DNA from 2 places in the Kitasatospora sp. NPDC091207 genome. Region 1 is predicted to be linked to the other one. Evidence: predicted binding sites of a transcription regulator. Region 1 holds the regulator's gene; the other holds the start of a gene.
The links. Region 1 encodes HrcA, which represses chaperone genes, less so after heat shock. Its sites were predicted from a motif close to TTNGCACTCNGNNNNNCNGAGTGCNAA; they were not measured.
Positions count from the first base shown of each region.

Region 1 (7,564 bases):
GGCCAGGGTGACCAGGTAGGGGCGGCAGCCGTTGGGGAACGACAGGTCGAAGACGTGCGAGTCGTAGACCGGGTCGAAGTTGCGCACCGACAGGAAGGCCAGGTGGCGGCCGTCGGAGGTGAAGGCCGGCGAGGTGTCGATGAAGCGCGCCGGGGTGACCTCGCCGACCGTGCGGGTGGCCAGGTTGGCCAGCACGATCTGGCGCAGCGACCAGGCCCCGAAGCCGGGGCACGGCCGCGACCAGGCCAGCCAGGCGGAGTCCGGGCTGAACGCCAGCCCGCTGACCTCGCCGTCGGTGCTGCGGGCCAGCTCGTGCACGGTGCCGTCGGCGAGCGTGACCAGGAGCACCCGGCCGTCGTGCGCGCCGACCGCCGCCTGCTTGCCGTCCGGCGAGACGGCCAGCGCGCGGACCCGGCCCAGCTGCCCGGCGGCCAGCCGGCGCCGCTCGTCGCCCGGCACGGCGGGGGCGTACTCGATCGCGTCGTCGCCCTCGGCGTCGGTCACCCAGAGCACGCCCTGCGCGCCGTCCTCGCCGGGCACCACCCGGGCCCGCCGGGCGCGCACGCCCGGCGTCTCGTCCAGCACCCGGGCCGGGCCCTCCCGGTGCGGCAGCCAGTGCACGCTGCCGCGCACCACGACGGCGCCGGCCCGGCCGGTGCGGTCGGGGACGGCGGTCTCCAGCCAGTGCGCGGCCGGTACCGGGCGGGGCCGCCGGCCGGAGCGGGGGCCGGAGGGCCGGACGTCCAGCCGGCGCGGCTCGGCGCCGTCGAGGTCGTCCAGCAGCCAGAGGTCGCCCGCCCGGTGCCAGATCACCCGGGTGCCGTCGGTGGTGGCGCCGCGGGCGTAGAAGCCGTCCTCGGAGGTGGTGTGGCGGCGCAGGCCGCTGCCGTCGGGGAGGCTGGAGTAGAGCTCGCCGACGCCCTCGTGGTCGGCGAGGAAGGCGATCCGGGAACCGCCGGGCGCGCCGACCCAGAGCGGTGACTCGATGTGCCCGTTCAACTCCTCGTGGACCCGGGTGAACTCCTCCTCGCCGATCCAGAGCTTGCCGACCCGGCCGCCCCGGTAGCGCTTCCACCGGGCGGGCTCCGCGCCGGCCGCCGAGAGCAGCAGCACGCGGTCACCGCCCGGCTCCGGGGCCAGCCCGCCGATCGGCCCGTACGGCAGCCGCCGCGGCTCGCCGCCGTCCAGCGGCACCGCGTGCGCCCAGGTGCGGCGCAGGGTGGCCTGCCCGGCCGAGGTGGTGGCGATCGGGCGGCCGTCGGCCGTCCAGCCCTGCAGCTGCGTCTGGTCGCTGCCCCAGTACGTCAGCCGGCGGGACGGTCCGCCGTCCACCGGCGCGACGTACACCTCGGGTACGCCGTCCCGGGTCGAGACGAAGGCGATGTGCCGCCCGTCCGGTGAGAAGCGCGGCCGGCGGACCGGGACGTGATCGGCCGTCAGCCGCCAGGACCGGCCGCCGTCCCGCGGGGCGAGCCAGACATCGTTCTCCGCGACGAAGGTGATCAGGTCACCGTGCAGGTGCGGGTGGCGCAGGTACGCGCCGGCAGGGGTGCTCGGGGATTCGCTCACAGCGGCACCCTACGCACCGGCCGGGGCGGCGCGCCCCGGTTTCCCGCAGCGCGCCCCCTATGAGGGACGAACGGGCACCCGGCGCCGTCGGCGGAGCCGGTGCCCGGCCCCGCCCACCGGCCGGGCGAACGGCCCGTCGGGGACGAACGGACGCTCAGCCCCACCGGCCGGTGCGGCCCAGCAGCAGGGCGCCGGCGGCCACCCCGGCGGTCGAGGTGCGCAGCACCGAGGGCCCGAGCCGGTACGGCCGGGCGCCGGCCTCGGCGAAGGCGGCCAGCTCCTCCGGGGAGACCCCGCCCTCGGGCCCGACCACCAGCACGATGTCCCCGCCGCCGGGCAGCGCGGCGCCGGCCAGCGGCTCGGCGCCGTCCTCGTGCAGCACCGCGGCGAGCGCGGCACCGGCCAGGACGGGCGCCAGCTGCCGGGTGGTCGCGAGTTCGCGGACCTCGGGGAAGCGCAGCCGGCGGGACTGCTTGCCCGCCTCGCGGGCGGTGGCCCGCCACTTGGCGAGCGCCTTGGCGCCGCGCTCGCCCTTCCACTGGGTGATGCAGCGGGAGGCGGCCCACGGGATCACCACGTCCACGCCGACCTCGGTCATGGTCTCCACCGCCAGTTCGCCGCGGTCGCCCTTGGGCAGCGCCTGGACGACGACGATCCGCGGCGCCGGCCCGGCCTCCCGGCGGACCGCGGTCACCGTCACCTCGACGGCGTCCTTGCCGTGGACGGCCGTGACGGTGCCGTCGGCGCCGAGGCCGAGCCCGTCGGCCAGGGTCACCGCCTCGCCCGGCTCCAGCCGCTTCACGGCGGCGGCGTGCCGCCCCTCCGGGCCGTCCAGCCGGACCACCGCGCCGGGGGCGGCGGAGGCGAGCTGCGCGGTCTCGACGACGAACACGGGCGCGGTCATGGCGGTTCCTGGGAAGTCGGGGGTACGGGCGGGGGAACGACGGCGCCCGGTGACCCGCCGGGGGGCGGGATCACCGGGCGCCGGTGCGGTCAGCGGCCGTTGAAGGCGTCCTTCAGCCGGGAGAACAGCCCCTGCTGGCCGGGCGCGAACTGGCCGGAGGGCCGCTCCTCGCCGCGCAGCACCGCGAGACGGCGCAGCAGCTCCTCCTGCTCGGGTTCGAGCTTGGTGGGCGTCTGCACCTCGACATGCACTATCAGGTCGCCGCGGCCGCCGCCGCGCAGATGGGTGATGCCGCGGCCGTGCAGCGGGATCGACTGGCCGGACTGGGTGCCGGGCCGGATGTCGACCTCCTCCAGCCCGTCCAGGGTCTGCAGTGGCACCTGGGTGCCGAGCGAGGCGGCCGTCATCGGGATGGTGACCGTGCAGTGCAGGTCGTCGCCGCGGCGCTGGAAGGTCGGGTGGTTGCTCTCGGCGATCTCGACGTAGAGGTCACCGGCGGGGCCGCCGCCGGGGCCGACCTCGCCCTCGCCGGCCAGCTGGATCCGGGTGCCGTTGTCGACACCGGCCGGGATCTTGACGGTCAGGGTGCGGCGGGCCCGCACGCGGCCGTCGCCGGCGCACTCCGGGCACGGGGTCGGCACGACGGTGCCGAAGCCCTGGCACTGCGGGCAGGGCCGGGAGGTCATGACCTGGCCCAGGAAGGACCGGGTGACCTGGGAGACCTCGCCCTTGCCGCGACACATGTCACAGGTCTGCGCGGAGGTGCCGGGAGCGGCCCCCTCGCCGCTGCACGTGGTGCAGGTGACGGCGGTGTCGACCTGGAGTTCCTTGGTGGTGCCGAACGCGGCCTCCTCCAGGGTGATCTCCAGCCGGATCATGGCGTCCTGGCCGCGCCGGGTGCGCGAGCGCGGGCCGCGCTGACCGGCGGCCGCGCCGAAGAACGCGTCCATGATGTCGGAGAAGCCGAACCCGGCCGCGCCCGCGCCGAAGCCGCCCGCGCCGCCGCCGTTGGGCGAGAGGGGATCCCCGCCGAGGTCGTAGACCTGCCGCTTCTGCGGGTCGGAGAGGACCTCGTAGGCGGCGTTGATCTCCTTGAACCGCTCCTGCGTCTTCGGGTCCGGGTTGACGTCCGGGTGCAGTTCGCGTGCCAGGCGCCGGAACGCCTTCTTGATCTCGTCCTGCCCCGCATCCCGTCGGACGCCGAGTACCGCGTAGTAGTCCGTGGCCACCAAATGCTCCGCTTGTTCCGCCTGTAGAAGTGCTTGCGACTGGTACCGGTGTCACGCGTGTGACGCCGGTCGTTCCCTACGACTCGGCCAGGATCTGACCCACGTACCGTGCCACCGCTCGCACCGCCCCCATTGTGCCCGGATAGTCCATCCGGGTCGGACCGATCACACCCAGTTTGGCCACGCTCTCGTCGCCCGAACCGTAACCGACGGAGACGACGGAGGTGGAATTGAGCCCTTCGTACGCGTTCTCGCGGCCGATCCGGACCGTCATCCCGGCGTCGGCGGTCTCACCCAGGAGGCGGAGCAGGACGACCTGCTCCTCCAGCGCTTCCAGCACCGGCTGGATGGTGAGCGGGAAGTCGTGGCCGAAGCGGGTCAGGTTGGCCGTGCCGGCCAGCATGATCCGCTCCTCGTTCTGCTCGGCGAGCGCCTCGAAGAGCGTCGCCAGGACGACGGTGACGGCCGGCCGGTCCGCCGCCTCGAACATCGCCGGGAGCTCGTCCAGCAGCCCCGGCACCTCGGGCAGCCGCACCCCGACGGCCCGTGTGTTGATCCTGGCACGGAGGTCCGCGAGGACCACTTCGCCGACCGCGCCCGGGCAGTCGACCATCCGCTGCTCGACCCGGCCGGTGTTGGTGATCAGGACCAGCATCACCTTGGCCGGGGCCAGCGCGACCAACTCGATGTGGCGCACCGTGGACCGGGAGAGCGAGGGGTACTGGACCACCGCGACCTGCCGGGTGAGCTGGGCGAGCAGCCGGACCGTGCGGGCGACCACGTCGTCCAGGTCCACCGCGCCGTCCAGGAAGTGCCGGATCGCCCGCCGCTCGGGCGCGCTCATCGGCTTGACCTCGGCGAGCCGGTCGACGAAGAGGCGGTACCCCTTGTCGGTGGGGATCCGCCCGGCGCTGGTGTGCGGCTGGTGGATGAAGCCGTCCTCCTCCAGCGCGGCCATGTCGTTGCGGACGGTGGCCGGGGAGACCCCGAGGTTGTGCCGTTCGACGAGAGCCTTGGAGCCGACCGGCTCCTCGGTGCCCACGTAGTCCTGGACGATGGCGCGGAGCACGGCGAGCTTGCGTTCGTCGAGCTGGCGGATCTCACCGGCCATGGGGCACGCACCTCCCTCTTCGCACGTTGTCCGTTGTGACATGTCCGTTCCGGCATGTTCCGGGCCGCTCTGGGCGGACCCGCGGCTTTGGCACTCTGAACAGACGAGTGCCAGAACCGTACCTGCCAGTGTAAGGCCCGGGTCCGACGGCAGGAACGGCCCCGCCGGGGTGATCCTGCCCGCACTCCGCGGCACGCGGGTGATGCCGTCGGACCGGCCGGGTGGCAGCATCGATAGCGAACGGCGAACGGAGGACCAGCGATGTCGACCTCGGGCCAGCACACCCGCTTCGCACCGGACCGCGGCCTGACCGGCCGGATGGTCGGGACGATGTTCGTGATCGGACTGCTGTACGTCGGTTTCACCGGCCTGCTGATCGCGCTGCTGCGCGGCGCCTGGCCACTGATCGTGCTGATCTCCGGCGGGCTGTTCGTGGCCCAGTTCTGGTTCAGCGACAAGATCACCGAACGGGCGATGGGCGCCCACCGGGTCACCCCGGAGCAGTACCCCCAGCTGCACGGCACCGTGGACCGGCTCTGCGCGCTCGCCGACATGCCCAAACCGCGGGTGGCGGTCGCCGACAACGACATGCCCAACGCCTTCGCGACCGGCCGGAACCCGCAGAACGCGGTGGTCTGCGTCACCACCGGCCTGCTGCGGCGGCTGGAGCCGGAGGAACTGGAGGGCGTGCTGGCGCACGAGCTGTCGCACGTGGCCCACCGGGACGTCGCGGTGATGACCATCGCCGGGTTCCTCGGGGTGCTGGCCGGGGCGATGACCCGGATCGCGATGTACGGCGGCTTCATGGGCGGCGCCCGGAACAGCAACGACTCCAATGCCGCGCTCGCCGCACTGGTCATCCCGCTGGTGTCGATCGTGGTGTACGCGCTCAGCTTCCTGCTGACCCGGCTGCTCTCCCGCTACCGGGAGCTGGCCGCCGACCGGGCGGCCGCCCAGCTCACCGGCCGGCCCAGCGCGCTGGCCTCGGCGCTGACCAAGGTGACCGGCCAGATCGCCGCGATCCCGACCAAGGACCTGCGCCAGGCGCAGGCCTACAACGCCTTCTACTTCGCCCCGGCGCTGAGTGCCCGGGACGCCGCCTCGCAGCTGTTCTCCACCCACCCGTCGCTGGAGAAGCGGCTGGAGCAGCTGGCGAGGATCTCCACCCAGCTCGGCCACTGAGCCGCCGCACGAGCCCCGGAGGGGACCGCCGTGGGAATCCTGGACACGCTGTTCGGCCGCACCAAGCCGGTCAAACCCGATCTCGACCAGTTGTTCGGCGTGCCGTCGGCCGCGCTGACCCTGGAGGCGGCGGCCGGCTTCCGGCCGACCGGCGTCGGGTCGGTCTGCTTCGCCTCCGTGGAGGGCGGGGCCTTCGTCGAGGTCGAGCGGCAGGTCCGGGCGCTGCTGGACGCCGACACCGAGCGCGGCGGCGTCCCGGTGGAGGCCTCCAAGGACGCGTACGGCTACTCCTGGCTGCTCGCCCGGCACACGCCCGAGGAGCTGCCGGAGCTGGTCAACGACCTGCACGCGGTCAACAGCGAGCTGGAGGCCAACGGGTTCGGGCCGCAGCTGCTCTGCTCGCTGGTGGCCTTCCGCAGTGCCGAGGAGCAGCCGCTGGCGCTGGTCTACCTCTACAAGCGCGGGACGTTCTACCCGTTCGCGCCGGTGCCGGGCGGCGGGGAGAAGCGCAACAGCCCGCTGGAACTGCAGGTCAACGCCATGCTGGGGAACGACCTGCGGCTGGAGAAGGACCTCACCCGCTGGTTCCCGGTCTGGGGCGCGCCAGGTCTGTGACGCCCCGTCGGGCCTGCCTATAGTCACCTGCATGCGCAGCCGCGAGTACGGACCCGACCTCACCCCGCCGTGGAAGCGGCAGCAGCCGGTGCCCGAGGTGCCCGCCGACCGGGACCTCGTGGTCGAGGAGGCCGCGACCGGCTTCTGCGGCGCGGTGGTGCGCTGCGAGAGGACCGCCGAGGGGTTCACCGTCACCCTGGAGGACCGGTTCGGCAAGCACCGGGTCTTCCCACTGGCCCCGCGCGGCTTCCTGCTCGACGGGAAGGCGGTCACCCTGGTGCGGCCCGCCGCCGCCGCGCCGGCGCCCTCCCGCGCCCCGGGCCGGACGGCCTCCGGCTCGGTCGCCGTCCCCGGCGCCCGGGCCCGGGTGGCCCGGGAGTCGCGGATCTACGTCGAGGGGCGGCACGACGCCGAGCTGGTCGAACGGGTCTGGGGTGACGACCTGCGGATCGAGGGCGTGGTCGTCGAGTACCTGGAGGGCATCGACGACCTGCCCGCGATCGTCGCCGACTTCGCCCCCGGCCCCGGGCGCCGGCTCGGCGTCCTGGTCGACCACCTGCTCCCCGGCACCAAGGAGCACCGGATCGCCGCCCGGGTCACCGGGACCGCGGTGCTGGTCGTCGGCCACCCGTACATCGACATCTGGCAGGCCGTGAAGCCCGCCCCGGTCGGCGTCCCCGGCTGGCCGGACGTCCCGTACGGCGAGGACTGGAAGGAGGGCGTCTGCCGCCGCCTCGGCTGGCCGGTGGACACCCCGGCCGCCTGGAAGCGGATCCTCGCCTCGGTCGACTCCTACAAGGACCTGGAGCCCGCGCTGCTGGCCAAGGTGGAGGAACTGATCGACTTCGTGACGACGGAGGAGTGACTACACGTAGGTCCGGAAGTCCGACGTGTCCGGCCCCGCCGTCATGACGATTTCCCCCCTGATGAGTTCGGCCTTGAAACCCTCCGGAA
Region 1 is NZ_JBIVVS010000010.1:136,932-144,495, forward strand. It holds gene ACIQTO_RS18920 (PDZ domain-containing protein) at 1-1,569, opposite strand, end outside; gene ACIQTO_RS18925 (16S rRNA (uracil(1498)-N(3))-methyltransferase) at 1,724-2,473, opposite strand; gene dnaJ (molecular chaperone DnaJ) at 2,563-3,702, opposite strand; gene hrcA (heat-inducible transcriptional repressor HrcA) at 3,779-4,813, opposite strand; gene htpX (zinc metalloprotease HtpX) at 5,075-5,995, shown strand; gene ACIQTO_RS18945 (hypothetical protein) at 6,026-6,610, shown strand; gene ACIQTO_RS18950 (DUF3097 domain-containing protein) at 6,642-7,475, shown strand; gene ACIQTO_RS18955 (hypothetical protein) at 7,476-7,564, opposite strand, start outside.

Region 2 (7,564 bases), on a different contig from region 1:
TGACCACCAGGTCGGACCAGTCGGTGGTGGCGCTGAGCTGCTGGGCCTCCAGGTTGGCCTCGGCCCGCGCCTCGCGCGGCGTGCCGTGCGCGGGGGCGGGCGCCGGGGCGCCGCCGGGGGCCTGCGGATAGCGGAAGGCCAGCGCGATCTCGCACTCGCCGCCGCGCAGCATCGCCAGCGACTCCGGCGGTTCGGCCTCGACCAGCGACACGCGCACCCCCGGATGGCTGTCCCGCAGCCGGGCGACGGCCGGCGGCACCAGGGTGGAACTCGCGGTGGGGAAGGAGACCAACCGGACCCGCCCGGCCCGCAGCCCGGCGATCGCCGCGACCTCCTCCTCGGCGGCGGAGAGCCCGGCCAGGATGCCGGTGGCATGCTTGAGCAGCACCCGCCCGGCCTCGCTCAGCTGCATGCCGCGCCCCGAGCGGACCACCAGCGGGGTGTCCACGGACTTCTCCAGGGCCTTCATCTGCTGGCTGATGGCGGGCTGCGTACAGCCCAGTTCACGCGCGGCGGCGGAGAAGGAGCCGGTGCGGGCGACGGCACGCAGTACGCGCAGATGGCGGGCCTCGATCATGCCTCAGTTATAAGGCAATCTTTGCGTTATGCAAAATTCAACTGATAGTTGAAGAATGAAGCGCGCGGACACGCCGCAGGCCCGGCCCGTACCCCGAGGGGTGCGGACCGGGCCTGCGGTCACTGATCAGGCGTCAGTGGGAGTGCCCGTGACCACCGTGCGAGTGGCCGTTGCCGGCCTCCTCGTCGGCGGGCTTCTCCACCACGAGGGTCTCGGTGGTGAGCAGCAGGGAGGCGATCGACGCGGCGTTCTCCAGGGCGGAGCGGGTGACCTTGACCGGGTCGATGACGCCGGCCTTCAGCAGGTCGCCGTACTCACCGGTGGCGGCGTTGAAGCCGTGACCGGCCTCCAGCTCGGCGACCTTGTGGGTGATGACGTAGCCCTCGAGGCCGGCGTTCTGGGCGATCCAGCGCAGCGGCTCGGCGAGCGCCTTGCGGACGACCGCGACACCGGTCGCCTCGTCGCCCGACAGGCCCAGGCCGCCGTCCAGCACCTTGGCGGCGTGCACCAGGGAGGCGCCACCACCGGCGACGATGCCCTCCTCGACCGCGGCACGGGTCGCCGAGATGGCGTCCTCCAGGCGGTGCTTGCGCTCCTTCAGCTCCACCTCGGTGGCGGCGCCGACCTTGATGACGCAGACGCCGCCGGCCAGCTTGGCCAGGCGCTCCTGCAGCTTCTCGCGGTCCCAGTCGGAGTCCGTGTTGGCGATCTCGCCCTTGATCTGGGCGACGCGGCCGGCCACGGCCTCGCTGTCACCGGCGCCGTCGACGACGGTGGTCTCGTCCTTGGTGATGGTCACGCGGCGGGCGGTGCCCAGCACGTCCACACCGGCCTGGTCGAGCTTGAGGCCGACCTCCTCGGAGATGACGGTGGCACCGGTCAGGGTGGCCAGGTCGCCCAGGATCGCCTTGCGGCGGTCACCGAAGCCCGGGGCCTTGACGGCGACCGCGTTGAAGGTGCCGCGGATCTTGTTCACCACGAGGGTGGACAGCGCCTCGCCGTCGACGTCCTCGGCGATGATCAGCAGCGGCTTGGAGGCACCGCCCTGCAGGATCTTCTCCAGCAGCGGCAGCAGCTCCTGGATGGAGGAGATCTTGCCCTGGTTGATCAGGATGTACGGGTCCTCCAGGACCGCCTCCTGCCGCTCCGCGTCGGTGACGAAGTACGGCGACAGGTAGCCCTTGTCGAACTGCATGCCCTCGGTGAAGTCCAGCTCCACGCCGAAGGTGTTCGACTCCTCGACGGTGATGACACCGTCCTTGCCGACCTTGTCGATCGCCTCGGCGATCAGCTCGCCGACCTGGGTGTCCTGCGCCGAGAGGGACGCGACGGCGGCGACGTCGTCCTTGCCCTCGATCTCGCGGGCGATGGAGAGGAGGTGCTCGGAGACGGCGGCGACGGCCTTGTCGATGCCCTTCTTCAGGGCGGCCGGGCCGGCACCGGCGGCGACGTTGCGCAGACCCTCGTTGACCAGGGCCTGGGCCAGCACGGTGGCGGTGGTGGTGCCGTCGCCCGCGACGTCGTTGGTCTTGGTGGCGACCTCCTTGACGAGCTGCGCGCCAAGGTTCTCGTACGGGTCGTCCAGCTCGACCTCGCGGGCGATGGTGACACCGTCGTTGGTGATGGTCGGGGCGCCGAACTTCTTGTCGATGACGACGTTGCGGCCCTTGGGGCCGATGGTCACCTTGACGGTGTCGGCCAGCTTGTTGACACCGCGCTCCAGCGAGCGGCGGGCGTCCTCGTCGAACTGCAGGATCTTCGCCATGTTCCCTATTCCCTCGGGGCTGCGGCCGGCACGCCGGCCACCGGACTACGTGAACCAACAACCACGCCCCGGGCCCCTGTCACTGGGACACGGATCCGGGGCGGGCTGGAACGACTTACTTCTCGGTGCTGCTTACTTCTCGATGATGGCGAGAACGTCGCGCGCCGAGAGGACGAGGTACTCCTCGCCCTGGTACTTCACCTCGGTGCCGCCGTACTTCGAGTACAGGACGATGTCACCGACGGCGACGTCGAGCGGCAGACGCTGGCCGTCCTCGAAGCGGCCCGGGCCGACAGCCAGGACGACGCCCTCCTGGGGCTTCTCCTTGGCCGTGTCCGGGATGACCAGGCCGGAGGCCGTGGTGGTCTCGGCGTCGAGCGGCTGGACCACGATGCGGTCCTCGAGCGGCTTGATGGCAACCTTGCTGCTGGTGGTCACGTCCGAGCTCCCCTTCGGAGATTACGGGGTTTTCTAACAGGTAGGTGGCGAACCTGCGGGCCTGCCGTCGCGGGGGTCAGACACACGTCGTCGCGTTAGCACTCACCATGGGGAGAGTGCCAAGGACGACCATAGGCGGCGGTTAGCACTCAGTCAACCAGAGTGCCAACGGCGCGCCCGAACGGTTCGGGCGGGCGGATCTCCGGTCGTACTCCTGTGCGATGCCGCCACCGCACCGCACACGCGTGCCCCCGGTGGGCCGACGGCCCCCGGCGGTTCGGCGGCCCCGGCACCACCGCACCCCGTCGCCACGGCACCACGGCACCCCGGCACCGCCGCGGCCCGACCGGGGAGAATGAGCGCGTGGAGACCGAGAACCTGCAGCCCCTGCTGACCCCCGAGGGACAGTCCCTGCTCGCCGAACTGCGCGAGTTCGCGCCCGAGGAGGAGCTCGCGCTGGCGACCAGGCTGCGCCGGGAGCACCCGGCGGAGCTGGTCTCGGCGGCCTTCGGACAGGCCCGGCTGCGGCAACGGGCCCGCGCGAAGTTCGGCACGGACGCCGACCTGATGTACTTCACGCCCAACGGCGTCGAGCAGTCCACCCGGCGCGTCGTCGCCGAGTGGCGGGCGCGGCGCTTCGCCGACCTGGGCGTGCGCCGGCTGGCCGACCTCTGCTGCGGCATCGGCGGGGACGTCCTCGCGCTGGCCCGGGCCGGCATCGAGGTGCTCGCCGTCGACAAGGACCCGGCGGCCTGCGCGGCCACCGCCGCCAACGCCACCGCGCTGGGCCTGGCGGACCTGGTCGAGGTGCGGTGCGCCGACGTCGCCGACATCGACGTCACCGGGTACGACGCGGTCTTCACCGACCCGGCCCGCCGCACCGCGCGCGGCCGGGTGTTCGACCCCGAGGCGTACGCCCCGCCGCTCTCCTGGGCGATCGAGGCCGGCCGGCGCACCCCGGTCGGCGCGCTCAAGGTGGCTCCGGGCATCCCGCACGAGGCCGTACCGGCCGACGCCGAGGCCGAGTGGGTCTCCGACCACGGCGACGTCAAGGAGGCGGTGCTCTGGTTCGGCACCGGGGCCGACCGCCCGCACCGCGCCACCCTGCTGCCGCACGGCGCCTCGCTGACCGGCGGCGACCTGCCCGACCCGCCGGCCGGACCGGTCGGCCGCTACCTCTACGAGCCGGACGGCGCGGTGATCCGGGCCCATCTGGTCGCCGAGGTCGCCGGGCAGGTGCGCGGCCGGCTGATCGACCCGAAGATCGCCTACGTCACCTCGGACCACCTGGTCGCCACCCCGTACGCGCACGCCTTCGAGCTGACCGACGTGCTGCCGTTCCACATCAAGAAGCTGAAGGCGCTGCTGCGCGAACGGGCCGTCGGCACCGTGGTGATCAAGAAGCGGGGGATGGCGATCACCCCGGAGGAGCTGCGCCGCCAGCTGAAGCCGAGCGGGCCGAACAGCGTCACGGTGATCCTCAGCCGCACCGACCGGGGCCCGCTGATGATGCTCGGCCGGCCGGTGACGCTCCCCTAGCGCCCCCGGTCAGGAGGCGGGCGCCTGGATGTAGTCCTCCAGCCGGGCCACCGCGAAGCCCTGCTCCTGGACGCGGGCCAGCAGCTCCCCGAACATCTGCGTCATCGTCTCGCCCTTGAGGTCCTTCGGACCCCGGAAGTGGGCGAGGACGATGTCGCCGGGCCGCAGCTTCTTGTCCGCCGCCTGGTACTGCATGTCGTGGATCTGCATCGACTCGCGCCAGAGCACGATCGCGCGCGGCCCGCACTGCTGCACCGCGGTGTTCAGCGCCGGGGTGTTGGCACCGTCCCCGTAGGGCGGCCGGAACAGCAGCGGCGCGCTGCCGTACTGCTGGGTCAGCGCGGACTGGGCGTCACAGATCTCGGACTTCTGCTTCTCCGGCGGGACCTTGCTCATCTGGGCGTGGTCCACGGTGTGGTTGTGGATGTGGTTGCCGAGTGCCTGGAGCGGCTTGAAGTAGCCGTAGTTGTCCTTGACGATGTCCCGGGTCAGGAACATCGAGACCGGCACCTTGAGGTCGGTCAGCATCTCGACGAACTTCGGGTCCTTCTCGGCGCCGTCGTCGATGGTGAGGAAGACGACCTTGTCGGTGGTCTTCACCTCGCTGAACACCGGCACGGTGCCGGTCCGTTCGAGCTTGACCGGCTTGTCGGCGGGCGCCGCGGGGGCGGGCGGCAGCGGCTTGAGGTTCCACTTCGCCCAGGCCGCCGCGTCCCCGGCCGCGGGCACCGCGGCGGGCGTCGTCGCGGGCGCCGGGCTCGCGGCCGTCGAGGGCCGCTGCGCGGCCGCCGGCGTGGTCGCGGCGGCGCCCGCCGCGGTGCCCGACCCGCCGCCGCCACAGCCCGTGGCGGCGGCCAACAGGGCCAGCGCCCCCACCGTGTACGTCCTCGTCCTGCCCCGCCCGTGCCACTTCACCGCGCCGCGCTCCCCGGTACCGTCCAGCTGTTCCTCAGCTATGCACGGTAACGGTCAGCTGTTCGGTTCCAGGACAGGCTGACGAACGGCTACTCCACATGCTCGCTGACGAAGGACCAGCGGTGCACCGGACGGCCGATCAGCCCGGCGGGCGGCTCGGCGAGCGGCAACGGCTCGGCCGTCCACCAGGTGATCAGCAGCACCCGGTCGCCCGCGGCGCCGAACAGCTCGGCGCGGACCAGGCCGGCCGAACCGCGCAGCGCGGGCAGCGCGACCTCGCGGACCCAGGCGGACAGCTCGGCGCCCCGGCCGTCGGCGGCCCGCGCCTCCCACATCGCGGCGGTGGTGGTCACCGCCCGCCGCCCAGCGCCCGGTACGCCTGGCCGTGCACGTCGGTGTGCGGCACGTGGACCTCGGTGACCGGCAGCGAGGAGTCGGCCGAGAGGTCGAAGGCCGAGGGCGTGCGGTCGCGCCAGACCATCTCGGCCCCCAGCGCGGCGACCATCGCGCCGTTGTCGGTGCACAGCCCCGGACGCGGGACCCGCAGCCGGATGCCCGCCTTGTCGCAGCGCTGCTGGGCCATCTCGCGCAGTCGCGAGTTGGCCGCCACCCCGCCGCCGATCATCAGGTGGTCGACGCCGCTGTCCTTGCAGGCCTTGACCGCCTTGCGGGTCAGGACATCGGTGACCGCCTCCTGGAACGAGGCCGCGACATCCGCGATCGGCACCTCCTCTCCGGCCCGGCGCTTGGCCTCCACCCAGCGGGCGACGGCGGTCTTCAGCCCCGAGAACGAGAAGTCGTACGCCGGGTCCTTCGGGCCGCTCAGACCGCGCGGGAAGGCGATCGCCTTGGGGTCGCCCTCGCGGGCGGTGCGGTCCACCACCGGGCCGCCGGGGAAGCCGAGGCCGAGCACCCGGGCGACCTTGTCGAAGGCCTCGCCGGCCGCGTCGTCGATGGTCGCGCCGAGCGGCCGGACGTCGCTGGTGATGTCCTCGCTGAGCAGCAGCGAGGAGTGCCCGCCGGAGACCAGCAGGGCCATCGTCGGCGAGGGCAGCCGGCCGTGCTCCAACTGGTCCACGCAGATGTGCGAGGCCAGGTGGTTGACCCCGTAGAGCGGCTTGTCCAGCGCCCAGGCGTAGGCCTTGGCGGCGCTCACGCCGACCAGCAGCGCGCCCGCCAGGCCGGGGCCGGCCGTCACGGCGATGCCGTCCAGGTCGCTCGCCTTGATGCCAGCGGTGTCCAGGGCGCGCTGGATGGTCGGGACCATCGCCTCCAGGTGCGCGCGGCTGGCGATCTCGGGCACCACACCGCCGAACCGGGCGTGGTCGTTGACGCTGGAGGCCACCGCGTCGGCGAGCAGCGTGGTGCCGCGCACGATGCCGACGCCGGTCTCGTCGCAGGAGGTCTCGATGCCGAGGACGAGCGGTTCGTCAGCCATGGCGGTCTTCCTTCAGGTCCTTCGGTTCGGTACTGGGGTGATCGAGGCGCATCACCAGCGCGTCGATGCCGGCCGGCTGGTAGTAGCCGCGCCGGATGCCGACCGCTTCGAAGCCGAAGCGCTCGTACAGCCGCTGGGCGCGCGGGTTGTCCACCCGCACCTCCAGCAGCAGCTCGGCGCAGTCGCGCCGGGCCGCCTCCCGGATCAGGTCCGCGAGCAGCACCGCGCCGAGGCCGGTGCCCTGGTGCCGCCGGTCGACGGCGATGGTCTGCACGTCGCCCTCGCCGGCCACCGCCATCAGCCCGGCGTAGCCGACGATCGCGCCGTCGGCGGCGGTGGCCACCGTGTAGTGGCGGGTGCCGCCGGGGTGGGTCTCGGCCAGCTCGGACCAGTACATCCCGGTGGACCAGGCGTCCTCCGGGAAGAGGTCCAGCTCCAGCTCCATCACCGGCGCGATGTCCCACCAGCGCATCGGGCGCAGGGCGGCGGGGCCGCTCGGGGCGGCCGCGGTGCCCGGTCCGGTCCGGCCGTTCGGAAGGCTCGGGCCGCTCGGAAGGCTCGGAACACTCGGGCCGCTCGGAACGGTTACGCCGTTCGGGCCGGTCACGCCGGGAGCACCGCCTTGTAGCCGGCGGGCACCTGGGCGTCCGGGCGCCGCAGGTACAGCGGCACGTTGGGCAGCAGCTCACGGCCGGCGGCGAGTTCGGCGGCGGCGAAGTCGGCCAGCGCGCCGGCCGAGACGTGCTCGGGCCCGTGCGCGCCCGGGAAGGCCTCCGGGTACAGCAGCGCGCCGGCGCCGACGGCCAGCGGCCGCGGTGTCAGCTCGGCCGGGCGGTCCACGGCGGGGCCCTCGGCACGGCGGCCGTCCGCGTCGTACGAGGCCCAGTAGACC
Region 2 is NZ_JBIVVS010000001.1:908,933-916,496, reverse strand. It holds gene ACIQTO_RS04220 (LysR family transcriptional regulator) at 1-577, opposite strand, end outside; gene groL (chaperonin GroEL) at 711-2,342, opposite strand; gene groES (co-chaperone GroES) at 2,475-2,780, opposite strand; gene ACIQTO_RS04205 (SAM-dependent methyltransferase) at 3,144-4,319, shown strand; gene ACIQTO_RS04200 (polysaccharide deacetylase family protein) at 4,329-5,195, opposite strand; gene ACIQTO_RS04195 (hypothetical protein) at 5,324-5,587, opposite strand; gene tsaD (tRNA (adenosine(37)-N6)-threonylcarbamoyltransferase complex transferase subunit TsaD) at 5,584-6,672, opposite strand; gene rimI (ribosomal protein S18-alanine N-acetyltransferase) at 6,665-7,144, opposite strand; gene tsaB (tRNA (adenosine(37)-N6)-threonylcarbamoyltransferase complex dimerization subunit type 1 TsaB) at 7,276-7,564, opposite strand, start outside.
Region 2: a site for HrcA is predicted at 2,923-2,949, ahead of groES (co-chaperone GroES). Genes of this name have one in related genera too.